Regions from separate parts of the Streptomyces sp. TLI_185 genome, predicted to be linked through region 1. Evidence: predicted binding sites of a transcription regulator. Region 1 holds the regulator's gene; each other region holds the start of a gene.

Region 1 (9,710 bases):
GGCTCGCCGAGCTGCTGTCCCCCGACACGTTCAGCACGCCGCAGGCGGAGAGCGACAGAGTCATCGTGGACGCTGCCACGGCGATGGCGGTACGACGCGTGGAACGCATGGAGGAGCTCACTTCTGGTGTCTTACGGACGCGGGCGCAACTTGCGACCCAGGTGACTGAAAAGCCAACGCGGAGCGGCCCCCAGGCGTCAAGCGCAACTACTTAACGAGTGCGCAACGCAACACTCCGCCGACCATGTAAAGACATGACGGAAACGTCTCCAAAGGTCCTTTACGGACTCTCCATGCAACGGCAGGCAATCGGCAGGCAAAGATCCGTACAACCAACCCGATTCCTCACGAGTCGTGATCACGGCAGCTTGCATCAGCCGTTCCCATCCCGACCAGAGGACCGAATGAACCCAGCCAGATCCACGACCGCCGCGGCCACGACCGCCGTCGTGCTCGCCACCGCGGCCGGTCTGCTCTCCGCGACGGCCGCCCCGGCCGCCGCCGCGACCACCTGCACCTCGCCCGTGTTCAAGCGCCAGTTCTTCGCGAACACGTCGTTCTCCGGCACCCCGAAGAAGACGGACTGCGACGCTGCGATCGACCAGAACTGGGGCACCTCGGCCCCCGCCTCCGGCCTCCCGAGGGACAACTTCGGCGTCCGCTGGACGGTGACGAGGGACTTCGGCTCGGGCGGCCCCTTCGCCCTGCCGGTCGCGACCCAGGACGGCGTCCGCGTCTACCTGGACGGCGTGCGCAAGGTCGACCTCTGGAAGAACGTGTCCACGACGGTGAAGAAGACCGTCAACGTCACGATCCCCTCCGGCAAGCACACCTTCCGCATCGACTACGTCAACTGGACGGGCACGGCGAACGTCTCCTTCGCCTACAAGCCCCGCACCTCCGCCGACGTCGACAAGGTCAAACCCCTTGCCCCGACGGGGATTTCGGTCACGTACGACCCCGCGACCGGCAAGGCGAAGCCGGCCTGGGCGAAGAACAAGGAGATGGACCTCGCGGGCTACCGCGTCTACCGGCGGCTCAAGGGCACGTCGTTCGGCGCTACGCCGCTTGCGACGACGACCTCGACGTCGTACACCGACACGAGCCTGCCGGTGACCGGCGACACGTACTACTACGAGGTGCGTGCCTACGACAAGGCGGGCAACGCCTCGGCGGGTTCGGCCGACCAGGGCGTGACGACCGCCGACCGGACGGCGCCCGGGCAGGTCACCGGCCTCACGGCGAAGGGCACCACGGCGGGCAACACGGTTGCGTGGGAGCCCTCTTCGGCGGCGGACGTGCACCACTACGAGGTGTGGGGCGCGCCGGAGGGGCAGCAGGATCCGGACGGGCCCGAGACCGTGTTCGGGACGTCCTTCACGGACGTCACCGCCGGGACGGGTACGGCCTACACGTACACGGTGCACGCGGTCGACGGCGCCGGGAACGTCTCCCCGGTCTCCGCAACGGTGACGGCCACGCGCCCCGAGCCCAGCGGCACGCCCGCCCCGAGCGGGCTGACCAGCGTCCTCTACGACGACAGGACCGAGATCCACTGGGTGCTCCCCGAGGACGCCCCCCAGTACCGGGTCTACCGCCGCACCGACGGCGGCTGGACGGCCATCGGCAATCTGCAGGGCGGCTGGTGGGAGGACCGCCTCGCCCCGGCGGGCAAGGCGTCCTACTACGTCGTCGCCGTGGAGGCCGGTACGGGCGCCGAGTCGGCGCCCTCCGCGGAGATCACCGTCGACCGGCTCGCCCGGGCCACCCCGTTCGGCCCGGCCGCACCGCAGCTGACGCTGGACTTCGCCGGGATTCCGGCGCGCTCCCCCATCAAGGTCACGGCCAAGCCCGGCGCCGGTGACGAGGGGCGGGTGCTGAAGGGCTACTCCTGGGAGATCAGCGGCGCCTGCGGCGACAGCGGCACCCAGCTGTCCACGACCGGCTCCATCTCCTGGACACCGCCCTACAACGGGCCGTGCACGGCCACCGTGTACGCCGTGGACCCCTACGGGCGGCAGAGCGAGCAGAGCTCCTCGCTGGAGTTCTTCGTCGGCCGCTGACACCGGTCACCGACACACGCCGGCATACGGAAGGGGCCCGGAGGTTCAACCTCCGGGCCCCTTCGACTGCTTGACGCGCCGGCCACTCAGTCGGACTGCTGCCGCTTGGGCCGCCACACCACCAGCGCGCTGGTCTGCTGCACCTCCTGGTACGGGACCAGATCGCGGCGGTACGACGCATGCACCGCCGCCTCGCGCTGCTGCATCGCCGCTGCCGCGCCCTCGACCGCCGTCTGGAGTTCGGCGACGCGCTGCTGGAGCGCGGCGACCTGGTTCTCCAGTTCGATGATCCGCTTGATGCCCGCCAGGTTGATGCCCTCGTCCTGCGACAACTGCTGGACGGTGCGCAGCAGTTCGATGTCGCGGGCCGAGTAGCGCCGGCCCCGGCCGGGGGTGCGGTCGGGCGAGACCAGGCCGAGGCGGTCGTACTGGCGCAGGGTCTGCGGGTGCAGGCCGGAGAGCTGGGCCGCCACCGAGATGACGTAGACCGGGGTTTCCTCGGTCAGCTCGTACGGGTTGCGTCGACGGCCGTCCATCTCTGTCATGCTCCCTTCGCGGCCTGGAACAGCTCCGCCCGCGGGTCCTCGCCCGCGGTCGCCTCGCGATACGCCTCGAGTGCGTCACGAGCCTTCCCCGTCAGGTCCGCCGGGACACTCACCTCGACGGTGACCAGGAGGTCGCCGCGGGTGCCGTCCTTGCGGACCGCGCCCTTGCCGCGGGCGCGCATGGTGCGGCCGTTGGGTGTGCCGGGGGGCAGCTTCAGGGTGACGGGCGGGCCGCCCAGGGTGGGGACCCTGACCTCGCCGCCGAGCGCCGCCTCCGCGAACGTCACGGGGACGGTGACGGTGAGGTTGTCGCCCTTGCGGCCGAACACGGGGTGCGCGTCGACATGCACCGTGACGTACAGGTCGCCCGCCGGGCCGCCCCGCTCGCCCGGTGCGCCCTTGCCGCGCAGCCGGATGCGCTGGCCGTCCGACACCCCGGCCGGGATGCGGACCTGCATGGTGCGCGAGGACTTGGCGCGGCCGCTGCCCTTGCAGACCTCGCAGGGGTTCTCCGCGATCAGGCCGCGGCCCTTGCAGTCCGGGCAGGGGTCGGTGAGCGAGAAGCCGCCGCCGGAACCCCGCGCGACCTGGCCGGTGCCGACGCACGTCGGGCACACCCGCGGGTTGCCGTTCGCGTCGCCGGTGCCCGAGCAGGCCTTGCAGGGTGCCTGCGAGGACATGCGCAGCGGGACCGTCGCCCCCTCGATCGCCTCGGTGAAGCTGAGGCTGACCTCGGTGTCGATGTCCTGGCCGCGCCTGGGCTGCACCCGGGTGGTGCCGGAGCTGCCCCGGTTGAACAGGCCCCCGAAGACGTCACCGATTCCGCCGCCGAAGCCTCCGGAACCCCCGCCGCCCTGGGCGCCGCCTCCGAAGAGGTCGCCCAGGTCGAAGTTGAAGGAGCCGCCTGCGCCGCCTGGCCCGGGGCGGAAGCCGCCGTTGCCGAAGAGGGCGCGGGCCTCGTCGTACTCCTTGCGCTTCTTGGGGTCGCCGAGTATGTCGTTCGCCTCGGAGATCTCCTTGAAGCGCTCCTCGGCCTTGGCGTTGCCCTTGTTGGCGTCCGGGTGGTTCTCGCGGGCGAGCTTCCGGTACGCCTTCTTGATCTCGGCCTCGGTGGCGTCCTTGGGGACGCCGAGGACCTTGTAGTAGTCCTTCTCGATGAAGTCCTTGGTGCTCATCCCCGACGCCCCTCCTCTCTCATCGATGCAGCGGTCGGTACTGCTGCGACCGGTTCAAGCTCAGCCCTCGTCCGGGCCACCGCTCTCCTTGTCGTCGGCCGTCTCCGCCTCGTCGGCCTTGACGGTCTGCGCCCCCGGCTGGGGTTCGGCGACGGCCACCCGCGCGGGGCGGATGGTGCGCTCGCCGAAGCGATACCCGGGCTGCAGAATCGCCACGCACGTCGTCTCGGTGACGTCCGGCGCGTACGAGTGCATCAGGGCCTCGTGGATCGTCGGGTCGAAGGGCTCGCCCTCCTTGCCGAACTGCTGCAGTCCCATCTTCGCCGCAACGGTCTCCAGCGACTCCGCGACGGACTTGAATCCGCCGACGAGTTCGCCGTGGTCCCGCGCGCGGCCGATGTCGTCGAGCACGGGCAGGAGCTCGGTCAGGAGGTTCGCGATGGCGATCTCCTTGACCGTGATCCGGTCCCGCTCCACACGGCGGCGGTAGTTCTGGAACTCGGCCTGGAGCCGCTGGAGGTCCGCGGTGCGCTCTTCGAGCGCCTTGCGCACCTGGTCCAGCTGGGCCGTCAGGCCTGCGATCTGTGCTGCGTCCCCGGCCGGGGCCGCCCCCTCCCCCGAGGAGGGGGAGGCGGCCTGCGGCTCGGCGTCTTCGGGGGTGGCGCCGGAGGGGACGTCGGGCTTCTCGTCGAAGCCCGGGGTCTCCTCCGTCACGCGGCACCGTCCTTGCGCTCGTCGTCCACGATCTCGGCGTCCACGACGTCGTCGTCGGCCTTCGGGGCCTCGGCGCCCGCGGCGCCGCCGGCGGCGGCCTGCGAGGACTGGGCGTCGGCGTACATGGCCTGGCCCAGCTTCTGCGAGACGGCCGCGACCTTCTCGGTGGCGGTGCGGATCTCGGCGGTGTCCTCGCCCTTGAGCGCGGTCTTCAGCTCCTCGACGGACGCCTCGACCTCGGTCTTGATCTCGCCCGGGACCTTGTCCTCGTTGTCCTTGAGGAACTTCTCCGTCTGGTAGACGAGCTGCTCGCCCTGGTTGCGGGTCTCGGCGGCCTCGCGGCGGGCGTGGTCCTCCTCCGCGTACTTCTCGGCCTCCTGACGCATCCGGTCGACCTCGTCCTTCGGCAGCGAGGAGCCGCCGGTGACGGTCATCTTCTGCTCCTTGCCCGTGCCCAGGTCCTTCGCGGTCACGTGCATGATGCCGTTGGCGTCGATGTCGAAGGCGACCTCGATCTGCGGGACACCGCGCGGGGCCGGCGGCAGACCGGTCAGCTCGAACATCCCGAGCTTCTTGTTGTACGCCGCGATCTCGCGCTCGCCCTGGTAGACCTGGATCTGCACGGACGGCTGGTTGTCCTCGGCGGTGGTGAAGATCTCGGACCGCTTGGTCGGGATCGTCGTGTTCCGCTCGATGAGCTTCGTCATGATGCCGCCCTTGGTCTCGATGCCGAGGGACAGCGGGGTCACGTCGAGGAGCAGGACGTCCTTGACCTCACCCTTGAGGACACCGGCCTGCAGGGCGGCGCCGATGGCGACGACCTCGTCCGGGTTGACGCCCTTGTTGGCGTCCTTGCCGCCCGTCAGCTCGCGGACGAGCTCGGCGACGGCGGGCATACGGGTGGAACCGCCGACGAGGACGACGTGGTCGATCTCGTTGATGGAGATGCCGGCGTCCTTGATGACGTTGTGGAACGGCGTCTTGCAGCGCTCCAGCAGGTCGGCCGTCAGCTGCTGGAACTGAGCCCGGGTGAGCTTCTCGTCCAGGTGCAGCGGGCCCTCGGCGGACGCGGTGATGTACGGCAGGTTGATCGAGGTCTCGGTGGACGAGGACAGCTCGATCTTGGCCTTCTCGGCAGCCTCACGCAGACGCTGCAGGGCCATCTTGTCCTTGCCCAGGTCCACGCCGTGACCGCCGGCGAACTGCTTGACCAGGTAGTCGACGATGCGCTGGTCCCAGTCGTCACCACCGAGGTGGTTGTCGCCGTTGGTGGCCTTCACCTCGACGACGCCGTCACCGATCTCCAGCAGGGACACGTCGAAGGTGCCGCCACCGAGGTCGAAGACGAGGATCGTCTGGTCGTCCTTGTCGAGGCCGTACGCGAGCGCGGCCGCGGTCGGCTCGTTGACGATACGAAGGACGTTCAGACCGGCGATCTCGCCGGCCTCCTTCGTCGCCTGACGCTCGGAGTCGTTGAAGTAGGCCGGGACGGTGATGACCGCGTCGGTCACCTTCTCGCCCAGGTAGGCCTCGGCGTCCCGCTTGAGCTTCTGCAGGATGAACGCGGAGATCTGCTGCGGGTTGAAGGGCTTCCCGTCGAGCTCGATCTTCCAGTCCGTGCCCATGTGGCGCTTCACGGAACGGATGGTCCGGTCCACGTTCGTGACCGCCTGGCGCTTGGCGACCTCGCCGACGAGCACCTCACCGTTCTTCGCGAAGGCGACGACGGACGGCGTGGTCCTGGCACCCTCGGCGTTGGTGATGACGGTGGGCTCGCCGCCCTCCAGAACGCTGACGACGGAGTTAGTCGTGCCCAGGTCGATGCCGACCGCACGTGCCATGGTGAATTCCTCCAGCTGACTTGAGTGGAACGGACTCAAGTGTGCACGACGCCCGCCGATGGGTCAACAGACCTGAGTCGGACCGACTCAACTCTTATCCGTTCCTTACACGCAACTGGCCGCTGACCTGCGTCGATTGTGTGGGCACGGACCGCCGGAGGCCGTACACAGGCACCCGAAGGAGCATGAGGACGACGACGAGTGCCACCGCCCCCACCCAGTACACGCCGGACAAAGCGGTCCACCCGATATGCATGAGCACCCCGACGAACACCGCGGCGAAGGCCCCGATTCCGGGCAGCACGGTCGCCCCCTGCGGGGTGAGCCCCAACCGCCGCAGCCGGTGGGCGACATGGTCCGGCCCGCCGCGCAGCAACGGCCGCCCGGCCAGCCGCCGCGACAGGACCACGAGGAGTACGTCGGCGCTCGCCAGGGCGGTGAGCGAGAACAGCACTCCCGCACTGGGGGCGAGCCCGTAGCCCGCCCGGGTGAACACCGCCGACGCGGCGAGCACGAACCCCGTGAACAGCGACCCGCACGCGCCGAGCCCCACGCGCGCGGGCGGCCAGTTGTGCATCAGGAACCCAGTCAGCGCGGCGGCCAGCACGCTCAGCAGCACCGCGAGCCCGTCCATCAGCTCGGCCGCCGCGCAGGCCCCCACCCCGAAGGCGGTGAGGACACCCACGGTGCCCGCGAGGGCGTCCGCATGGTCGAGCGCCTTGAACCCGATGGCGACGAAGACGATCCACCCGACGGCGAGCAGCCCGGCCGGCACCCCGGTCTCCTCGTACGGCACGACACTGGCCGCCGCTACGGCCGTACCGGCGACGAGGACCCGCACCTTGACCCGCCCCACGTCCGCGACGAGCCCGAGCGCCGCGACGGCACCACCGGCGACGAGCAGCCGCCCCACCCAGGCCCCGAGGGGTGCGACGCCGGTCCGGTCCATGGCCACCGCCACGCCACAGGTGGCGAGCACCACGGCCGCACCCCCGAGCAGCGGCACAGGCCGCTGCCGCTGCCGTCTCCGCTCGACGATCCCTAGGCGCAGCGCGGGCACCCGCAGCAGTGCGGTGAGCACGGCGGCGAGCAGCAGGGCGGTGGTGGCGGCGGCGATCCCGTATAGCACGGGTCTAAGTTAGGCGCAAATGTACCAATTTGGCGTGAATAACACGATCGCATCGTCGCAGGCCTGGTCGCGGACCTGTCGCGGACCCTTAAGGCAACCCTCAGCGACGCAGATCACCGCACGCCCGGTTACAGTGCGACGGATGATGGGGGTAGTCTCAATCGGACTACATAAGTTACCGCTTAGTAATGACCCTCGCAGTCCCGAGGAGCCCCCAAATGCAACTCGCCGCGATCATCGTGTCGCTGGTGCTGACCGTGGTCGGCGTTGCGCTGCTCGCACGCGCCATCGGTCAGTTCGTCCGGTACTTCAAACTGGGCCAGCCGGTGCCTGCCGGCACCCGGACCGACAACCCGTACGCGCGCAGCGTGACCCTTGTCAGGGAGTTCCTCGGCCACACGCGGATGAACCGCTGGGGCATCGTGGGCTTCGCCCACTGGTTCGTGGCAGTCGGCTTCCTGACCCTGCCGCCGACCCTGGCGCAGGCCTTCGGCCAGCTCTTCCAGGCCGACTGGACGCTGCCGGTCGTCGGCGACTGGCTGCCGCTGGAGATGTACACCGAGTTCATCGGTGTGATGACGGTCCTCGGCATCGTCGTACTCATCGCGATCCGCCTGTCGAACCTGCCCTCGCGCCCCGGCCGCAAGTCCCGCTTCGCGGGCTCGAAGTCGGGTCAGGCGTACTTCGTCGAGTACGTCATCCTCACCATCGGCCTCGCGATCTACGTGCTGCGCGGCCTGGAGGGCGCGATCCACCACGTGGACGGCTACGACGCCTCGTACTTCGCGTCGTACCCGCTGGTCCTGGCCTTCAAGGGCCTGAGCGTGAGCGCGCTGCAGAACCTGGTGTACCTGGTCGCGATGATCAAGATCAGCACCTCGTTCATCTGGATGATCGTGGTCTCGCTGAACACCAACATGGGTGTGGCCTGGCACCGCTTCCTGGCCTTCCCGAACATCTGGTTCAAGCGCAACGCCGACGGCTCCACGGCCCTGGGCGCCCTGCAGCCGATGACCTCGGGCGGCAAGCCGATCGACTTCACCGATCCCGGTGACGACGACGTCTTCGGCGTCTCCCAGGTCGAGCAGTTCTCCTGGAAGGGCCTCCTCGACTTCTCCACCTGCACCGAGTGCGGCCGCTGCCAGTCGCAGTGCCCCGCCTGGAACACGGGCAAGCCCCTGTCCCCCAAGCTCCTGATCATGTCCCTGCGGGACCACGCCCACGCCAAGGCCCCGTACCTGCTGGCCGGCGGCGGCAAGACGATGGAGGGTGAGGAGAAGGCGTCCGAGGAGCAGCTGAAGGACGTCCCCGCCGCGGCTCTCGCCGAGGCCGAGCGCCCGCTGATCGGCACCGCGGAAGAGAACGGCGTCATCGACCCGGACGTCCTGTGGTCCTGCACCACCTGCGGCGCCTGCGTCGAGCAGTGCCCGGTCGACATCGAGCACATCGACCACATCGTCGACATGCGCCGCTACCAGGTCATGATCGAGTCCGCGTTCCCGTCCGAGGCGGGCACGATGCTCAAGAACCTGGAGAAGAAGGGCAACCCCTGGGGCCTGGCCAAGAAGCAGCGCCTGGAGTGGCTCAAGGAGGTCGAGTTCGAGGTCCCGGTCGTCGGCCAGGACATCGAGGACCTCACCGAGGTCGAGTACCTGTACTGGGTCGGCTGCGCGGGCTCCCTGGAGGACCGCGCCAAGAAGACCACGAAGGCCTTCGCGGAACTCCTCCACATCGCGGGCGTCAAGTTCGCGATCATGGGCGGCGACGAGAAGTGCACCGGTGACTCCGCCCGCCGCCTCGGCAACGAGCCCCTGTTCCAGGAGCTCGGCATGGAGAACGTCATGGCACTGAACATGGCGTTCGGCGAGGAGCTCGACGACGACGGCAAGGTCGTCCCGGAGTCCGCCAAGCCCAAGTCGGCGAAGAAGATCGTCGCCACCTGCCCGCACTGCCTCAACACGATCGGCAACGAGTACCCGCAGCTCGGCGGCGACTACGAGGTCATCCACCACACCCAGCTGCTGCAGCACCTGGTCGACGAGGGCAAGCTGGTCCCGGTCACCCCGGTCGAGGGCATCATCACGTACCACGACCCGTGCTACCTGGGCCGCCACAACAAGATCTACACGCCGCCGCGCGAGATCATCGCCAACGTCCCGGGCCTGCGCAACGAGGAGATGCACCGCCACAAGGAGCGCGGCTTCTGCTGCGGCGCCGGTGGTGCGCGGATGTGGATGGAGGAG
Region 2 (9,710 bases), 1.2 Mb from region 1:
CGCTGAACAGCCGACGGGCTGCGGCCCGGCTCGGCCTCGATGGCCCGGACCGTGGCCTTCTCCCGCAGCCGGTCGGCGATGCGTCTCCGCTCGTCCTCGCCGAGATGACGGGAGTCGCCACGGACCTCGACAAACCGCGTCGTCGCAGACCGGACCGCGACCGCCGACGCGTCCTGCGCCCGCGGTCGCGGTCTCTTCACCCGGCCTTCGGGCCGTTCGTCACGCCAGTCCCGGCCGGTCCGGGGACGCACCCCCACGATCCGGTCGGCCTGCGTGCTGCTCATCCCTTGATCCACAAGGGAAAGGCAGTGCTCACGCTCCGTCAGGAGCTCCCTGGGGCCTGCGGCCTCCGATCCTTCCGGATCTCGAAGTCCATCGCGTTCCCCTGCATCGGAGTGCTGCAACGACCTCTGGAACTGAAGTCCGGTCCCGGGGTTCCTGCCGCCCCTGTGACTGACTAGAACTTACCGACGTAGATGAAGGCCTTGTGGTGGTTCCGCGTGAACCGCACGTCACCGGTGCTGATCGCACGCACGAACCGGTCCGTGCCCGTCCTCTCGCCCTCCCCGCTGGGGTCGTGGTCGAAGGTGTGCGCGATGTACCCCCGGAACGATCCCTGGTGGTTCCGTGACGACTGGCCCGCACCGCCCTCGTTCATGAACTCCCGGAGCCAGTCGAGGCCCCGCCAGAGCTTCAGGGTCTTGTCCTGCACCTTTCCCGGAGTCAGCTTTCCGGGGTTCTGTGCGTCGCCCGTGATCGGCGCCTTGCCCTTGTCGGGCTGCCCGCAGTTCGAGGACGACCCAGGGGGGCACTGGGGGGAATCGGCGGCGTGCGCGGTGGCGGTCAGGCCGAGCCCGCCGACGGTGAGGCTGAGCAGCATGGCGGGAACGGCGACCATCCGGGCACGCCGCCCTGCGAGGCCGCGCCGCTTCCCGGGCGGCGTCTCCAACATCTCGGATGAGGACATGATGGCTCCTTGGTCTTGTCTCGGGTCCTGGTTCCGGACCCTTTCCGGGGCCGTGCGCCCCGGCTGACCAAAGAAGACCAGCCGCGCATGACAGTGGCCCGGCGGCCGGATCACGGCTGCCGGACGGAAATGACGTACGGCTGTTACAGAGATGTGGGAGCGCTTCCATCCGTGGAGATGCCCGGATCGCCGCCTCCGTGAACGCCATGGCTGACGCGCTCGCCGCCCGGCTGGAGGCCGAGCGGCGGGTGACGGCCGACATCGCTCACGAACTGCGGAGCCGCCGTAGTACTCCGAGGCCGGGAGAACCGGCCACATGGGAAGAGCCCTGGTTCCCCCAGGGCCGAGTGCCGGGTGGCAATGATCCGAGTCACGCCAGGAACGCCGACGCGCGGCTGTTCGTCGGCTGTGCGGCGACCACGTATCGATGTCGATGACACATCGCCGGGCAGCTGTTACATGTGCAGGTCAGGCAGCTGTTCTCGGATGACGCCGGCGGAAGCGCGGCCTTGCTCCGGGCCGTGGGACGGCCGTACGACGCCGACGCCGCTGCCGCCCCTGAATGACCGGCACCGACCGGCCGTAGCATGGCTTCCGCTTGTGGAGAAACGATCTCCCCAGGACCCGGCAGCCCGGAGGAAGGAGCAGGGATGCGGCTTCGCCGACTCGTGCCGTGGGCCGTGCTGGCCGCCTGCCTGACCGGGTGCGGCGGCGTGGACGGCGGCGTCCGCGTCGAGGGTCCGGCGGTGACGACGGTCCCCTGGACGGGGCCGGTGTTCGTGACGAACTTCAACGGCCGGCCCTGGCAGCACCCCAAGGAGATCGAGACGCAGTTTGTCCTCCTGGGCAAGCTGACATGGCGGGACTGGGGCTCGCCCCGGGCGCGGGCCACCGGCGTCGCCAGGGACTCGAGCTGCCTGTCCGGCTGCCCCGACGGCTTCGACAACCCGCCGCCGAGCTACCGGGTCAACGTCGTCCTGAGCGATCTGGCCAGGCGTGGGACCGTGGCGTTCTACAGCCACATGACCCTTACCCCCGTACATCCCCCGGCGCCGTCCTGGGCGAAATACAGCGCCGATACGGACCTGGAAGTACCGAATGCCTGAGTACGGCACGGGAGAGGACCGTCGGAGAGGGAACGCGATGCACGCTGCTCAGGAGGTGCTGCTGGTCGAGGACGACGAGCTGATCCGGGAGGCCACGCGGCTCACGCTTCAGGAGCGCGGCTACCGCGTCCGTACCGCGGCCGACGGCCTGACCGGGCTCGCCCTCTTCCGCGAACGACATCCGGACGTGGCCGTCCTCGACATCATGCTGCCGGGCCTCAACGGGGTGAGCGTGGCCGGCCGGATCCGCGAGGAGTCGGGGGTGCCCGTACTGCTGATCTCGGCGCGCAACGACCCGGTGGACGTGGTGCTGGGCCTGGAGGCGGGCGCCGACGACTACGTCACCAAGCCGTTCGACGGCCCGGTCCTCGTGGCCCGCATCCGCTCCCTGCTGCGCCGGGCGGCACCCGCCGAGCAGCCGGATCACAGCCCGCGCCTGCGCTTCGGGGACCTGGAGTTCTGCCCGGCGTCCCTGACCGTGCACCGGGACGGAAAGCCGCTCGCGCTGACCACGACCGAGCTGAAGCTGCTGAGCGAGTTCGCCGCCGCGCCGGGCACCGTGCTCTCCCGGGACCTGCTCCTGGAGCGGGTCTGGGACTACGCCTGGTCCGGTGACACCCGGGTGGTGGACGTCCATGTGCAGCGCCTGCGCGCCAAGATCGGCCGGGAGCCGATCGAGACGGTGCGCGGCTTCGGCTACAGGCTGCGCCCATGAGACGGCCCGCCTTCAAGAACCTGCGGCCGCCCACCTTGAACGTGGGAGCGAAGGTCGCCCTTGCCGTCGCCGCCGCGGCCCTCTGCGTGGCGGGCGCGATCGGGGTGCTGGTGCACCGGACCACCGCCGCCGAACAGCTGGCCACCGCCCGCTCCGGCCTGGACCAGCAGCTGCTGAGCGCCGCCAAGGACCACGCCGACGGACGCCCGTCGGACGCCAGGGTCGACCCCCCTGATCTGCCCGGCCCGTTGGCACGTGCCGTGCCCGACGGCCTCCGGGTGACCTACCTGCAGGAGGGCGGCAAGGAGCCGGTGCTGTGGGCGGCGACCCGGCTCTTCGACGGGACGGTGCTCGCGATCCGCCGTTCCTACGGCCCCGAGGAGGAGTCGCTGGCCGCACTCGACCGGACGCTGGCGGCCACGGGCGCTGCCGTCACCGTCCTGGTGTCCCTGGCCGGACTGGTGCTGGGGGTGCGCATGGGACGGCGGGCCACCGTCGCCGCGCGTACGGCGGAACGCATCGCCGACGGCGACCTCGACGCCCGGGTCCGCCCCCACGGCCATGACGAGATCGCCCGGCTCGCCGCCTCCGTCAACACCATGGCGGACGTGCTCGGCGCCCGTCTGGAGGCCGAGCGCCGGGTGACCGCCGACATCGCGCACGAACTGCGCACACCGGTCGCGGGCATGGCGACAGCCGTCGGCCTGCTGCCGCCCGGCCGGGCGTCCGAGCTGGTGGCGGGCAGCGTGCAGAAGTTGCGCGGGCTGGTGGAGGACGTGCTGGAAGTGGCCCGGCTGGACTCCCAGGCGGCGGCGGTGGAGACCGAGGAACGTGAGGTCAGCGCGATGACCCGGCGCGCGGTCGCCGGGCTCGACGACGTGCGCGTGACGGTGGTGACGGACGCGGTCGTGGCCACCGACCCGCGCCGCGTCGAACGCATCCTGGCCAACCTGGCCGCCAACGCCCTGCGGCACGGTGCCCCGCCCGTGGAGATCGAGGTCGACGGCCCCGTGGTCCGGGTCCGCGACCACGGCCCCGGCTTCCCGCCCGATCTGCTCGCGGTGCTGCACACCTCCGGCCCCCAGCGCTTCCGCACGGGCTCCAGCACCGGCGGCACCGGCCTCGGCCTGACCATCGCCACCGGCCAGGCCCGCCTGCTCGGCGCCCGCCTGACCTTCCGCAACCGTCCGGAGGGGGGCGCGGAGGCGACCCTGCGCCTCATCGAGGACGGCGGCGCCGACGCCTGAGGGGCGGTCGGGTGCCGGGTGCAGCCTACTTCTCCATCCCCCGGTTCAACTCCCCCAGCAGCCGCGCCAGTTCCGCCACCTCGCGCCGGTCCCAGTGGGCCAGCTGGCTGACGTAGCGCGCCCGCCGGGCGTCACGGACCTTGCTCACCCGGCGGTGCCCCTCGTCGGTGAGGCGGACCAGCCAGGCCCGCCCGTCCGCCGGGTCGGGCTCGCGGGCGACCAGGCCCAGGTCCTCCAGGGCGCGCAGCTGGCGGGACATGGTGGCCTTGCCCACGCCGATGTAGGCGGCGAGCTCGGTGGCGCGCAGGCGGTCGTGCTCGTCGAGGCGTACGAGGAGGCCGTACGCGGCGGACTCCAGGTCGGGGTGGACCTCGCGGGCCATCTCGCCCTGGCTGGCCCGGGCGCGCCGCAGCAGAACGGTCAGTTCGCGCTCCAGGGACAGGTACTCCTGGTCCGCGCCACTCGGTGACGTCTGAGCCGGAAGTCGGCGCTCGTCCCGGTTTCCGCCTTCGTGCACGTCAGCCCCTGCCTCGGTTTCCCGATCCTGAAAGTTTCCGCCAGACCCCGTCGTTGCCGCAGCTCCACAAGTATTTCGCAGGGCTAGACCAACGGCAGCCTCCGGCCCCCCTTCCCACCCGCTCTTCCACGTGCGTAGCTTCCTTACCAGGCAATGGCCGGCTTGCCCACGCCGACGGCACCTCGGCACTTCAGCGCTTCCTCACCGAGCATCACCGAGCCTTCGGAGGCACGCTATGCCCGTGCACAGACCCGGATCGGTTCGCCCCCGGCGCCTCTTCCGCGCCGGACTCCTGCTCGCCGCCCTCTCCCTTGCCCTGCCCTTCGCCGTCCCGGCCTCCGCCGCAGACGGGCCCGCCCGCGGCTCTGCTCACATGGGCATGGGCGTCCTCGCCCACGACGGCCGGCGCGGCACCCCTTCCCCCACCGCCGTCACCCAGACGGAGGGTGTCGACGTCTCCGCCCACCAGGGCAACGTCGCCTGGTCGACCCTGTGGAGCAGCGGGGTCAAGTGGGCCTACACGAAGGCGACCGAAGGCACGTACTACACGAACCCGTACTTCGCCCAGCAGTACAACGGCTCGTACAACGTCGGCATGATCCGCGGCGCGTACCACTTCGCCACCCCCGACACCACCAGCGGCGCGACCCAGGCGAACTACTTCGTCGACCACGGCGGCGGCTGGTCCAAGGACGGCAAGACCCTCCCCGGCACCCTCGACATCGAGTGGAACCCGTACGGCGCCGACTGCTACGGCAAGTCGGCGAGCGCGATGGTCAGCTGGATCGCCGACTTCCTGAACACGTACAAGGCGCGTACGGGGCGGAATGCCGTGATCTACACGGCCACGAGTTGGTGGAGCGCCTGCACGGGGAACTACGCGGGGTTCGCCTCGGCCAACCCGCTGTGGATCCCCCGGTACGCGTCGGACGCGGGGACACTGCCGGCGGGGTGGAGCTACTACACGATGTGGCAGTACACGTCGTCCGGTCCGACCGTAGGGGACCACGACAGGTTCAACGGGGCGTTGGATCGGGTGCAGGCACTGGCCAACGGCTGATCCTCCGCCCGTACGTACGGGCGGAGGCCCGGGCCTCCCTCACGGGACCCGGGCCTCCCCTATCCGGTTGCGTCCGTCACGCCGCCACCGGAACCTCCGGCCTCGCGTCGCTCGTGGCGGGCGCGAGGGCCAGTTCCAGGACCTGGCGGACGTCGGTCACGGCGTGGACGTCGAGCTTGTCCAGCACCTCCGCGGGGACGTCGTCCAGGTCGGCTTCGTTGCGCTTGGGGATGATCACCGTGGTGACACCCGCCCGGTGTGCGGCGAGCAGCTTCTGCTTCACGCCGCCGATGGGCAGGACCCGGCCGGTCAGCGAGACCTCGCCGGTCATCGCAACGTCCGTGCGGACCAGGCGGCCGGACAGGAGGGACGCCAGGGCCGTCGTCATCGTGACGCCCGCGCTGGGGCCGTCCTTCGGGACCGCGCCCGCCGGGAAGTGGATGTGCACTCCACGGTCCTTCAGGTCCGCGACCGGCAGCTCCAGTTCGGCGCCGTGGCTGCGCAGGAAGCTCAGCGCGATCTGCGCCGACTCCTTCATCACGTCGCCCAGCTGGCCCGTGAGGGTGAGGCCCGCCGCGCCCGTCTCCGGGTCGGCCAGGGACGCCTCTACGAAGAGGACGTCGCCGCCTGCTCCCGTGACCGCGAGACCCGTCGCCACGCCCGGGACCGCCGTGCGGCGCTCCGCCGGGTCCTGAGCGGACTCGGGCACGTGGTGCGGCCGTCCGATCAGGTCGCGCAGGTCGCCGTCCGTGATGGTGAACGGCAGCTCACGGTCGCCCAGTTCGTGCTGCGCCGCGACCTTGCGTAGCAGCCGCGCGATCGAGCGCTCCAGGGTGCGGACGCCCGCCTCCCGGGTGTACTCGCCGGCGAGTTTGCGCAGCGCGCCCTCGTCGACGGCGACCTCGTCGGACTGCAGTCCCGCGCGCTCCAGCTGACGCGGCAGCAGGTGGTCGCGGGCGATGACGACCTTCTCGTCCTCGGTGTAGCCGTCCAGGCGGACCAGCTCCATACGGTCGAGCAGGGCCTCCGGGATGGCCTCCAGGACGTTCGCCGTGGCGAGGAAGACGACGTCGCTCAGGTCGAGTTCGACCTCCAGGTAGTGGTCGCGGAAGGTGTGGTTCTGCGCCGGGTCCAGGACCTCCAGGAGCGCGGCCGCGGGGTCGCCGCGGAAGTCCGAGCCCACCTTGTCGATCTCGTCCAGCAGGACGACCGGGTTCATCGAACCGGCCTCCTTGATGGCGCGGACGACACGGCCGGGGAGGGCACCGACGTACGTACGGCGGTGGCCGCGGATCTCGGCCTCGTCGCGGACGCCGCCGAGGGCGACCCGGACGAACTTGCGGCCCATGGCGTGCGCGACGGACTCGCCGAGCGAGGTCTTGCCGACACCGGGCGGGCCGACGAGAGCCAGTACGGCACCGCCGCGCCGGCCGCCCACGACACCCAGGCCGCGCTCGCTGCGGCGCTTGCGCACCGCCAGGTACTCGGTGATGCGCTCCTTCACGTCCTCCAGGCCGGCGTGCTCGGCGTCGAGGATCGCCTTGGCGCCCTGGATGTCGTACGCGTCCTCGGTGCGCTCGTTCCAGGGGAGTTCGAGGACGGTGTCCAGCCAGGTGCGGATCCAGGAGCCCTCGGGGGACTGGTCGCTGGACCGCTCCAGCTTGTCGACCTCTTTGAGCGCCGCCTCGCGGACCTTCTCCGGCAGGTCGGCGGCCTCCACGCGGGCTCGGTAGTCGTCGGACTCCTCGCCGTCCTGCTCGCCGTTGAGCTCGCGCAGTTCCTTGCGTACGGCTTCCAGCTGGCGGCGGAGCAGGAACTCGCGCTGCTGCTTGTCGACGCCCTCCTGGACGTCCTTGGCGATGGTCTCGGCGACATCCTGCTCGGCGAGGTGGTCGCGCAGGTGCTGGGTGGCCAGCTTGAGGCGGGCGACCGGGTCGGCGGTCTCAAGGAGCTCGATCTTCTGATCGGTGGTCAGGAAGGGCGAGTAACCGGAGTTGTCGGCGAGCGCGGAGACGTCGTCGATGGCCTGCACCCGGTCGACCACCTGCCAGGCGCCGCGCTTGCGCAGCCAGGCGGTGGCAAGGGCCTTGTACTCCTTGACCAGTTCGGTGACGTGACCCGGCAGCGGCTCGGGCACACTCTCGTCGATCCTCGTCCCCTCGACCCACAGCGCCGCACCCGGGCCGGTGGTGCCGGCGCCGATCCGCACGCGGCCGCGGCCGCGGATCAGGGCGCCCGGGTCACCGTCGGCGAGCCGGCCGACCTGCTCGACGGTGCCGAGCACGCCGGTGCCCGGGTAGCTGCCGTCGATGCGTGGCACCAGCAGGACCTTGGGCTTTCCCGGCTCGGAGCGGGCGGCGGCCTGGGCGGCCTCCACCGCGGCGCGTACGTCGGTGTCGTTCAGGTCCAGCGGAACCACCATGCCGGGCAGCACGACCTCGTCGTCGAGCGGCAGCACGGGCAGGGTGAGCGGTGTGGACGTCGAAGCCATGATCTACCCTCCGGCAGTCAAGTTGAGTTATGCCGACTCAATGCACGGCGCTCCGCTAATGTTCCCGGGGCGCCGTTCGCTGTCAGCGATCACGGCGGTGAAGTGGGCGTTGCTGGGGGCTTGCAGCCCCCGGACCCCCGCCTTTCGGCCTGAACGGCCTCGTCCTCAAACGCCGGACGGGCTGAAAAACATCCCCGCGCCCCAAAGGGGCGCGGGGCTGTGTCGATAAGCGGCTCCGCCGCGTGGGCGCGACCAGTCACGACGGCGCGGCGCACGATCAACGACCCGTTGCGGCACTCCCAGCGGAGCGCTCCGTCGCCGTGCGGTACCAGCGGCGGATCATCGGCCAGGTCGCGATGCCTATGGCCAGCGAGATCAGATGGCCCCAGTTGGTCATCGGGTCCGTGAACTCGATCAGGTCCTCGACCAGCATGCTGCCGAACAGGACCAGCACCGGCCAGCGCAGCCAGGGCGTCAGCAGCCCGGCCAGGGCGCCGACGCTGGCGGCGACGCCGAAGCTGATGCCGTAGTCGAGGCGGTGCAGGGAGCTGTCGGGGAGGTGGCCGACGAGCACGGCCAGGCCCACGGGGACCTCGGTCGCGAGTGTGGCCAGGACATGGCCGAGCAGGAAGACGACTGCGGTGCGCGCACCGCCTATCCGCCGCTCCAGCGCCGTCAGGACGAGCAGGAAACAGATCGCGTACGGCGACGCGAGCCCGCCCGCGATCCACAGCGCGCTGGCGAGCAGCACCAGCACGGGCGTCTGCACGAGGTGCGCGACGTCCGTGCTGGAGGCCTGGTACAGGGTGACCACGAGGGACGGGGCGGCGTACGTGGCGAACACTGAGGTGAGGGCCAGGACCGCCGCGTAGGCGAAGGTGAACGGCGTACCGGTGGGGGTCGGCAGGAGGCGCCAGGGGCGGAGGGTGGGGGCCGCGGGGACGGGCACCTGCACGGTCGGTACGACGAGGGTGGCCGCGCCGCGCTGACGCGGCATGGCGTCGAGGAGTCCGGACACGTCGGGAAGGGGCGCGACCGAGGGTTCGTTGTCGGCCGTCGCGATGGGTTCCACGTTGCGGCGCTCCTTCCGTTGCGCCCCACCCTTCGCAACCACAGGGGTCCCTGTCTGTGACCGACGCCACGCGAGAGGCGATTCACAGCAACCTCTCATGCTTTTCTTGCATCAGAGGACAACCCCCGCTTCGAACGGGTTTCCTCACGGCCTCAGCAGGTCGACCTCCCTCGTGTGGGCAGCCTGTGTCGCCGGGTCCCAGTCGCCGGTGCAGTACACGGACGCCTCGCTGATGGCGCCGTCGCGGATGTCGGCGCGCATCAGCTCCCTGCAGTACCAGGTGCCGCCGTGCTCGTCCTCCCACTGCTCCTCGAACTCGAGGACGAGGCCGGTGGGCGTGGCGTCGACGCGGTGGCGCGGCACGGTGCCGAGGAAGGGGTGACTGCGGCGGCGTGCGGCGACGAGATCGTCGCGGCCGGAGGCCTGCAGCCGCCACTGAGGGACGGTCAGGTCGAGGAAGACGTCGTCCGTGAACAGCCCCTCCGGGGCCGTGTTGGTCTCCAGGAATCGCACGAAGAGGTCGGCGAGTTCCTTC
Region 3 (9,710 bases), 2.8 Mb from region 1:
TCTTCGGGCCCGGCGCCGCCGACGCCGTGCGCCGCACCCACTCCTTCCCGCACACCGCCGACATCATGGTCAACTCCTTCCACGACCCGGCCGACGGCGAGGTCCTCGCCTTCGAGGAACAGATCGGCTCGCACGGGGGCCTCGGCGGCGCGCAGGCAAGACCTTTCCTGCTGTCGCCGGTCGTCTTCTCCGAGCCGGTGCAGGCAGGGCGGGAACTGGTCGGCGCCGAGGAGGTGCACCGGGTGCTGCGGCGGTGGCTGCGCGAGACGGACGGTCCTCAGGTACCGGTCACCGACGAGGGCGAGCAGGAGCGGGCCGCCTAGCGCGGGCGCCGACGAAAACCATGTGACGGCCGTAACCATGAATTGAGAACCTCGATGGCGAGCAACCACGTCCGCGAGAGCGGCGCCGGTTCAGGCGCAAAGAGAGGAGCCCGCTCTTGCAGGCTGCCGTATCCGTCACTCCCGCCCGCATCCCCGAGCTGCTGCTGGGCCTGGCCACCGTCCGGCCGGTCTTCATCTGGGGCGCCCCCGGCATCGGAAAGTCCTCCCTGGTGAGGGCGTTCGCCGAGTCGCTGGGTCTGGAGTGCGTGAGCCTGCTCGGCACCCAGCTCGCCCCGGAGGACCTGATCGGCGTCCCGCAGATCCGTGAGGGGCGGTCCGTGTTCTGCCCGCCGGAGGCGATCGCCCGTGACGAGCCGTACTGCCTGTTCCTGGACGAGCTGAACGCGGCCACGCCCGATGTGCAGAAGGCGTTCTACTCCCTGATCCTCGACCGCCGGATCGGCAACTACGAGCTGCCGAAGGGCTCGATCGTCATCGGTGCCGGCAACCGCGCCACGGACAACGCGCTCGCCCGCCCCATCGCCTCCGCCCTCGTCAACCGCCTCACCCACGTCCATCTGGAGGCGTCCGCCAAGGACTGGCTGACCTGGGCCGCGGACAACGGCATCCACCCCTGGATCCTCGACCACCTCACCGACCGGCCCGACCACCTGTGGTCCAAGCCGCCGAAGACCGAGGAGCCCTTCTCCACACCCCGCTCCTGGCACATGCTCTCCGACGCGCTGCACTCCTTCGGTCAGGGCCTCGACGAGGAGACGCTGAAGGTCCTCGCACACGGCACGCTCACGCCGAGGCACGCGACGGCGTTCTGCGGCTACGTCAAGATCGTGCGCAGCCAGTTCGGCATCGAGGCCGTCATCAAGGGCGACGCCCGCTGGCCGGGCCGGCCGGAGGACCGCGACCTGCTCTACTACCTCGCCGACTCCTTCCGCGGCCGCCTGATCAAGGAGCTGCCGGCCAGCAAGGAGCACATGTCGGCGAACGGCCGGCAGACCGCGTACCGCGCCAAGTCGCTGCTCGTGCAGCTCGCCGAGATCTCCGTCGAGGTCGCGCAGACCGTCATCGCCTCCGACGCCGACGGCAACCCCGTCCTGCCCTCCTGGTTCCTCATCGAGGCGGCGCGTGACATGCCGCGGCTGGTGGAAGCGCGGCGATGAGCAGCCGTACCCGGGGCAAGGGACAGAAGAAGCGGGACCCGGCGGCCGAGGCGTTCGCCGAGGGGCTGCGGCTGGTGAAGGCCAACCCGGCGCTCGCGGCCGTGAACTTCGACGTCTGCCGCCAGGAGGAGTGCAGGTTCGCGCCCCGCGACGGGCTCGTGGTCGTCGACTCCGACGCCGACCTGCACGTCCACCCCAGCCGGCTCGCCGAACCGGCCGCCTGGGCCTGGGCGCTCGCGCACGCCGTCCTGCACCTGGGCTTCGGACACGTCCCGGCGGCCAAGGGCGAGCGCACCCGGCCCGACCGGTTCGACCTCGCCGCACGCTGCGTCGTCGTCAACCGATTCCTGCTGAACTTCACCATCGGCGAGACCCCCGAGGCGCTCCCCGCCTCCTACCCCGACGGCGACGAGGAGCAGCTCGCCGCGCGCTGGCGGCGGGACGGTCTCCCGCCCGCGTACGAGCACTGCGGCACCGCGGGCCACGAGCCCGACCAGCAGCTCCTGCCGTGGGTGGGCTGGTCCCAACCCCCGGACCACCAGCTGGCCTTCGCCACCGCCCTGACCCGGACCGTGTCGGCGGCGATGGACATGGCGGGCGGCCGCCGCGACTCCCTCGACGGGGAAGTGGTCCCGCCACGCCCCTGGGAGAAGGCCCTGAGCTGGTTCATCTCCTCCTACCCGCTGCTCGGCGGCATCGCGGCCGGCATCACCCTCGTCGCCGACGCCGAACTCGCCCGCGCGCACGGCATCTCCGTGGCCGCGGTGAACCCGGAGGCAGCCGAGATCTACATCAACCCGCTGCGCCGGTTCGACGACGAGGAATGGCGGTTCATCCTCGCCCACGAGATGCTGCACGCCGCCCTGCGCCACGGCGACCGCTGCGGCACCCGCGACCCGTACCTGTTCAACATCGCCTGCGACTACGTCATCAACGGCTGGCTCTGCGAGATGCAGGTCGGCACGATGCCCGAAGGGCTGCTGTACGACCCGGAGCTGAAGGACCTGTCCGCCGAGGAGGTCTACGACCGCATCGCCGGCGACCTGCGCCGGATGCGGCGCCTGGCCACGCTGCGCGGCAAGGGCGTCGGCGACATCCTCGGCGGTCCGCTCGGCAGCCCGCGCGACTACGTCGACCTCGACGAGTTCTACCGCCGTGGCCTGAGCCAGGGCCTGGACCTGCACCAGCAGCAGGAGCGCGGCTTCCTCCCCGGCGGCCTGGTCGAGGAGATCCGCGCGCTCAGCCACCCGCCCCTGCCCTGGGACGCCCGACTCGCCCGCTGGTTCGACGAGTTCGTACCCAGCCCACAGCCCGTGCGGTCGTACGCCCGCCCCTCCCGCCGTCAGTCCTCCATCCCCGACATCCCCCGTGCGGGCCGCTACTTCCCGCCTGAGGAGACAGCCCGCTGCACCTTCGGAGTGGTCCTCGACACCTCCGGCTCCATGGACCGCACCCTGCTCGGCAAGGCCCTCGGAGCCATCGCCTCCTACGCCGAGGCCCGCGAGGTGCCGGCCGCTCGCGTCGTCTTCTGCGACGCGGCCCCGCACGACGCCGGCTACGTGCCGGTCACCGAGATCGCCGACCGGGTACGGGTCCACGGCCGCGGCGGTACGGTCCTGCAGCCCGGGATCGACCTCCTGCACCGCGCGGACGACTTCCCGCCCGGCGCGCCCGTCCTCGTCATTACGGACGGCTGGTGCGACGTGCTGCGGGTGCGGCGCGACCACGCGTATCTGATCCCTCAGGGGGCGCGCCTGCCGTTCTCCGCGCGTGGCCCGGTGTTCCGGGTGCAGTGAGCCGGAATGTGATCGGATGGTGTCCTACAGGAACAGGCAGAATTCGAAGGGATTCATCGTGGCAACCACGCGCTCCGCACACACCGTCTGGGAAGGCAACCTGCTCGAGGGCAACGGTGTCGTCTCCTTCGACTCCTCCGGTGCCATCGCCGAGCAGCCGGTCACCTGGGCCTCGCGCTCCCAGGACGCGAACGGCAGGACCAGCCCCGAGGAGCTGATCGCCGCCGCCCACTCCAGCTGCTTCTCCATGGCGCTGTCGCACGCCCTGGCCGGCGCCGGCACCCCGCCCACCAAGCTCATCACCTCGGCCGACGTGAACTTCCAGCCGGGCGAGGGCATCACGGGCATCCACCTGACCGTCGAGGGCACGGTCCCCGGCATCGACAACGACGCCTTCGTCGCCGCCGCCGAGGACGCCAAGAAGAACTGCCCGGTCAGCCAGGCCCTCACCGGCACGACGATCACCCTGTCGGCGAAGCTTGCCTGACGCCCCCGTGCGTCCTTGACGTCGTCCGGTGCCGCGCTCCCCGAGACAGGGGGCGCGGCACCGTCGTTTCCGGGTACGTCGTTTCCGGGTACCCGGAGTACGCGGCATTGACAACAGCACACTCAAGTTTTGTGCTGGTGTGTGAGGAGTGCCCTGGCGGAAGGGGACGGAGATGGCACGTGCGGTCGGGATCGATCTGGGGACCACGAACTCGGTGGTGGCCGTGCTGGAGGGCGGCGAACCCACCGTCGTCGCGAATGCGGAGGGGGCCAGGACCACACCCTCGGTCGTGGCCTTCGCCAAGAACGGCGAGGTGCTCGTCGGGGAGGTCGCCAAACGGCAGGCCGTGACCAACGTGGAGCGGACCGCCCGCTCCGTGAAGCGGCACATGGGCGACACGAGCTGGCGTTTTCCCGAGCAGGGCTCCGTGGACGGCACCCGCTACCGGGCGCAGGAACTGTCCGCGCGGGTGCTGCAGAAGCTGAAGCGGGACGCGGAGTCCTACCTCGGCGAGGATGTGACGGACGCGGTGATCACCGTACCGGCGTACTTCGACGACTCCCAGCGGCAGGCGACCAAGGAAGCCGGGGAGATCGCGGGCCTCAAGGTCCTGCGGATCATCAACGAGCCGACGGCCGCAGCCCTCGCCTACGGCCTCGACCGCGGCGAGGAGCAGACCGTGCTGGTCTTCGACCTCGGCGGCGGCACCTTCGACGTGTCGCTGCTGGAGATCGGCGACGGCGTCATCGAGGTCAAGGCGACCAACGGCGACACCCACCTCGGCGGCGACGACTGGGACCAGCGGATCGTCGAGCACCTCGTCAAGAAGTTCAAGGGGCAGTACGGCATCGACCTCGGCAACGACAAGATGGCCGTGCAGCGACTGCGCGAGGGCGCCGAGAAGGCCAAGATCGAACTGTCCAGCTCGTCCGAGACGACGATCAACCTCCCCTACATCACCGCCTCCGCCGAGGGGCCGCTGCACCTCGACGAGAAGATGACCCGCGCCCAGTTCCAGGAGCTCACCGCCGACCTGCTCGACCGCTGCAAGGCCCCCTTCCACCAGGCGGTCAAGGACGCCGGCATCAAACTGTCCGCCGTCGACCACGTCATCCTCGTCGGCGGCTCGACCCGGATGCCCGCGGTCACCGACCTCGTCAAGGAACTCACCGGCAAGGACCCGCACAAGGGCGTCAACCCCGACGAGGTCGTGGCCGTCGGCGCGGCCCTCCAGGCGGGCGTCATCCGCGGCGACGTCAAGGACGTGCTGCTCCTCGACGTCACCCCGCTGTCCCTCGGCATCGAGACCAAGGGCGGCATCATGACCAAGCTGATCGAGCGCAACACGACCATCCCGACCCGGCGTTCGGAGATCTTCACGACGGCCACCGACAACCAGCCCTCGGTGGGCATCCAGGTCTACCAGGGCGAGCGCGAGATCGCCGCCTACAACAAGAAGCTCGGCGTCTTCGACCTCACGGGTCTGCCCCCGGCCCCGCGCGGCGTCCCGCAGATCGAGGTCGCCTTCGACATCGACGCCAACGGCATCATGCATGTGTCGGCCAAGGACCTCGCCACCGGCCGCGAACAGAAGATGACGGTGACCGGCGGCTCGGCGCTCCCCAAGGACGACATCGACCGGATGATGCGGGAGGCCGAGCAGTACGCCGAGGAGGACCGCAAGCGCCGGGAGGCCGCCGAGACCCGCAACCAGGCCGAACAACTCGTCTACCAGACGGAGAAGTTCATCCGGGACAACGAGGACCGGATCCCCGCCGACACCAGGTCGGAGGTGGAGACGGCCGCCACGGAGCTCAAGGGCCTGCTGGAACGGAACGCGGACACCAACGAGCTGCGCACCGGCGTCGAGAAGCTCGCCACCGTCAGCCAGAAGATGGGGCAGGCCATGTACGCCCAGGCCGACCAGGGCGGCTCCGGCAGCGGCACCGAGCAGGGCGCCGCACCGCAGGACGAGGAGGGCGTGGTCGACGCCGAGATCGTCGACGAGGACCGCGACACGAAGGGCGGCGCGGCATAACCGTCAGACGCCCGTCCTCTCCCAGCCACGCCGCTCCGGCCGCGACCCCAGCTGCCTGGGGTCGCGGCTCCGGTACACCACATACGGCCGGAACAGGTACTGCACCGGCGCGCTGAACATGTGGACCAGGCGGGTGTACGGAACCAGGGCGATCAGAGCCATGCCGATCGTCGCGTGGACCCGGTACAGCACCGGCACGCCCTCCATCAGGTAGGTCTTCGGCTGGAGCGTGAACAGGCTGCGGGCCCAAAGGGCAATGGAGGCGTGGTAGTTGTATCCGTCGCCGGTGCTGTGGGTGAGCTTGGCGGCCATGCCCATCGCGATGGCGGCGAGCAGGACGACGTACATGAGTTTGTCGTTCACGGTCGTCGCCCGGAAGATCGGGGCGTGCGTGCGTCGGCGGTGGACGAGCAGCAGGGCCCCGGCGACGGCTAGCGCGCCGGCCGCTGTCCCGCCGTAGAGCGAGAACACGTGGTACGTGTGCTCGCCGACGCCGATCGGGTCGGTCCACGACTTCGGGACGAACAGGCCCACGAGGTGGCCGGCGAGTACGAAGAGGATGCCGTAGTGGAAGGCCGGGGAGGCGATGTTCAGCAGCTTCGAGTCGTGCACCTGCGACGAACGCGTGGTCCAGCCGTACTTGTCGTAGCGGTAGCGCCAGATCAGGCCGGCGACGAGCAGGGCGAAGGCGACGTACGGCAGGACGCCCCACAGGAGCGTGGTCATGAGCGAACCTCCGGGTGGGGGATCGGCAGTGTGGCGCATACGGCATCCAGGACGGACGCGTACGGGGTACCGAAGGCGGTGAGCCCGGCCCGGAGCTGCCCCAGGGCCTCGTGGTGCTCCGTGAGGATGTCCGTGTTCCCGGTACGGGCCGCGAACTCCAGAACGGCGGGCAGGAAGTCGGGCAGCTCCTCGCCGGTGAACTCCAGGCCGGCGGCGCGGTAGACGTCCTTGAAGCGGACCAGCGACATGCCGCGCCGCCGGGTGTCCCCGTCCCGCCACCAGCTCAGATAGAGGCTGTGCCGGTTCTTGAAGTCGAAGACCTGGACGTAGTGGGCGGCCAGTTCACAGGGCGGCGTGACGGCCGCGTGGTCGGTGAACTCCCGCAGCTGCGGGGCCGCTTCGCGCAGCAGCGGCAGCCGGGCGCGGAAGTCGTCGTCGGGATAGGTCAGGCAGAGCGCTGCCGCCTGGTACAGCACGGCGTCCGAGGGCATCAGGTCTCCTTGGTCTCATCCGTGGTCCGGCGTCCGCGCAGGGCGTGGAAGTTCTCCACCGACACCGACACCGGCAGCCGCCTGCGTCCCGGGTCCCGGCCGAACGGCCCGTCGCCGCCCGCACCGGCGCCCTGGTAGTCGAGGCTGCAGCCCTGCAGCCCCCTGCAGCACCGGGGCGCCGATGAGCGAGTGGAAGCGGGCGCCCGTCGCGTGCGACACGATCGACATCGCGGGGATGGGGGAGGAGCCGGCGATGCGGTCGGGGCCGTACGTCCTGATGGTGTGGACGTGCGCGGCGGCGACGATCTCCACGGCGTCGTCCCAACTCGCCTGCACCAGGCCGCCCTTGAAGGCGGCGCCGCGCGGGCAGCCCCGGGGTTCGTACTCGGGCCGGTCGGGGTCCACCGACGGGTAGTCCGTCTGATGGAAGGCGTCGGCCTGGCGTCCGCCGGTGAGCGCGATGCTGAGCCGGTCGGGGGCGGTGGCTCCGGGGCGGAAGCACCGTCCTGCGCGGAGCAGGGCCGCTCCCGGCTCGGCGGGCGGTATTCGCGTGTCGGCCACGTGCGTCGCTCCCTTGCTCGCCCTGTGCTTCGACGCTAGGGGCGGGCGGGGGAACGCACCTGTTCATGGCACCCGTACGGGTGCTGGGGGGAGGCGGCCGGTGGTATGTGACATACCACCGGCTGTGCCATGTCACATACCACCGGTGGTGCTATGTCATGCAGCACGGGCCGTGCTATGTCGCGTACCACGGGACAGTGCTATGTCATGCAGCACGGGCCGTGCTATGTCGCGTACCACGGGACAGTGCTATGTGACATACCACCGGGCAGTGCTATGTCACACACCACTCGACGTCACCTCTTGACGGCCACCCCCGCGTACACAGGCACGACGCCCTCCGCCTGTGCCGCCACGTCCTCCGCCTCCGGCCGCCACCCGGTCACCGGGATCACGCCCGGCCCCAGCAGCTCCAGCCCCTCGAAGAACCGCTGGAACTCGGTGATCGAGCGCGGATAGAAGGGGGTGCCACCGGCCTGGAAGGCAGCGGCGGCCTTCGCGATGGCCTCCGGGTTCAGGTCGGGGGTGACCTGCGACAGGATCAGGTAGCTGCCCGGGGCGAGTGCCGCGACGTACTTCTGCAGCAGGCCGTGGACGTCGTCGCCGTCGGCCTCCCCGCCCAGGTAGTGGGTGAGCGCGACCAGCGACAGCGCGACCGGCCGTGAGAAGTCCAGCGACTCGGCGGCCTGCTGCAGCAAGGTGTCGATGTCCCGCACGTCCGCGTGCACATAGTCGGTGCGGCCCTCCTCGGAGCCGCGCAACAACGCCTGGGCGTGCCGCAGCACGATCGGGTCGTTGTCGGCGTACACGACCCTGGACTCCGGCGCCACGTCCTGCGCCACCTGGTGCAGATTGGGTTCGGTGGGGATGCCCGTGCCGATGTCCAGGAACTGGCGGATCCCGGCCTCGGCGACGGCGCGGACGGCCCGGCGCATGAACCTCCGGTTGGCCCGCGCCCCACGCACCGCGCTGCTGTCCAGGGCGAGGATCTTCCGGGCCAGCTCCTCGTCCACCGGGTAGTTGTCCTTGCCGCCCAGCCACCAGTCGTACACACGGGCAGGGTGCGGCCGACTGGTGTCGATCTGTGGTGCGGCGTCGGATCCGGTCATGCGGCGTCTTCTCCTCCAGTCGGACAGGTGCGGTGCGTGACTCAGCAGTCCTCGCGGTGCTCCCGCAGGATCTTCTTGGTGCGCTGGGCCGACGCGGCGCGCGCCGTCATGTGGTCGAGGACCTCCAGATGCGCGGAGACCTCCTTGCGCGAGTCGAGGTACAGGGCGCCGGTCAGATACTCGGTGAAGACCATGTCCGGCAGCTCGGGCTCGCCGAAGCGGAACAGGGTGAAGGGTGCGTATGTCCCCGGGTGCGGGCCGTCCTTGAACTCCGCGATCTGCAGCGTGACCCGGTCCCGCTCGGCGAACTCCAGCAGCTTGTCCAGCTGCTCGCGCATCACCTCGCCGCGGAGGCTCACCGGGCGCCGCAAAACCGTTTCATCCATGATCACCCACAGGTGCGGCGGGTCCGGGCGCTCCAACAGCCGCTGCCGGGCCATCCGCAGCGACACATGCCGGTCGATGGTCTCCGGACCGGTCTGCCCGACCGTGCCCGCCTCCATCACCGCACGTGCGTAGGCCTCGGTCTGCAGCAGCCCGGGAACGAAGTGCGGCTCGTAGGAGCGGATGATGCCGGCGGCGCCCTCGAGGCTCACATACAGGCTGAACCAGTCCGGCAGCACGTCGTGGAACCGCTGCCACCACCCCGGCCGGTTGGCCTCCTCGGCCAGGGCGACGAACGCGGCCGCCTCGTCGTCCGGCACGCCGTACGTCTCCAGCAGCACCTGGACGTACGGGATCTTCAGGGCGACCTCGGCCATCTCCATCCGCCGTACGGTCGCGGGGGCCACCCGCAGGACGCGTGCGGCCTCCTCGCGCTTGAGCCGGGCCGCCTCCCGCAGCTCCTGCAGGCGCCTTCCGAGCACCACTTGGCCCACGGTGGGCGCGGGACGCCGCTCACTCACGCCACGCCTCCCCTACGCGCCGAAGTAACCGCGCAGCAGTGTGCCATGTTCCGGTGACAGTCTCGACGGTTCGGTGGTGAGGCGCTCGCCACGCGG

What was found. The regulator HspR, encoded in region 1, represses chaperone genes until heat shock. The targets are predictions, from matches to a motif close to TTGAGNNNNNNNNNCTCAA.
Region 2: a site for HspR is predicted at 8,126-8,144, ahead of lon (endopeptidase La). Genes of this name have one in related genera too.
Region 3: a site for HspR is predicted at 3,892-3,910, ahead of dnaK (molecular chaperone DnaK). Genes of this name have one in related genera too.

What each region holds. Positions count from the first base shown of each region.
Region 1 covers NZ_RKRB01000001.1:5,537,419-5,547,128, reverse strand. The annotation lists gene EDD92_RS25530 (sugar ABC transporter substrate-binding protein) at 1-109, opposite strand, end outside; gene EDD92_RS25525 (PA14 domain-containing protein) at 405-2,063, shown strand; gene EDD92_RS25520 (heat shock protein transcriptional repressor HspR) at 2,150-2,599, opposite strand; gene dnaJ (molecular chaperone DnaJ) at 2,605-3,783, opposite strand; gene grpE (nucleotide exchange factor GrpE) at 3,844-4,497, opposite strand; gene dnaK (molecular chaperone DnaK) at 4,494-6,338, opposite strand; gene EDD92_RS25500 (MraY family glycosyltransferase) at 6,433-7,467, opposite strand; gene EDD92_RS25495 ((Fe-S)-binding protein) at 7,686-9,710, shown strand, end outside.
Region 2 covers NZ_RKRB01000001.1:6,760,774-6,770,483, reverse strand. The annotation lists gene EDD92_RS31340 (helix-turn-helix domain-containing protein) at 1-284, opposite strand, end outside; gene EDD92_RS31335 (hypothetical protein) at 458-967, opposite strand; gene EDD92_RS31330 (hypothetical protein) at 1,618-2,073, shown strand; gene cseB (two-component system response regulator CseB) at 2,111-2,788, shown strand; gene EDD92_RS31320 (HAMP domain-containing sensor histidine kinase) at 2,785-4,035, shown strand; gene EDD92_RS31315 (MarR family winged helix-turn-helix transcriptional regulator) at 4,061-4,552, opposite strand; gene EDD92_RS31310 (lysozyme) at 4,788-5,612, shown strand; gene lon (endopeptidase La) at 5,689-8,103, opposite strand; gene EDD92_RS31300 (rhomboid-like protein) at 8,381-9,175, opposite strand; gene EDD92_RS31295 (hypothetical protein) at 9,320-9,710, opposite strand, start outside.
Region 3 covers NZ_RKRB01000001.1:8,347,409-8,357,118, forward strand. The annotation lists gene EDD92_RS38440 (alkaline phosphatase family protein) at 1-323, shown strand, start outside; gene EDD92_RS38445 (ATP-binding protein) at 440-1,501, shown strand; gene EDD92_RS38450 (DUF2201 family putative metallopeptidase) at 1,498-3,297, shown strand; gene EDD92_RS38455 (OsmC family protein) at 3,356-3,784, shown strand; gene dnaK (molecular chaperone DnaK) at 3,957-5,822, shown strand; gene narI (respiratory nitrate reductase subunit gamma) at 5,826-6,548, opposite strand; gene narJ (nitrate reductase molybdenum cofactor assembly chaperone) at 6,545-7,039, opposite strand; partial or broken gene EDD92_RS38475 (molybdopterin-dependent oxidoreductase) at 7,205-7,600, opposite strand; gene EDD92_RS38480 (SAM-dependent methyltransferase) at 7,897-8,709, opposite strand; gene EDD92_RS38485 (helix-turn-helix transcriptional regulator) at 8,751-9,614, opposite strand.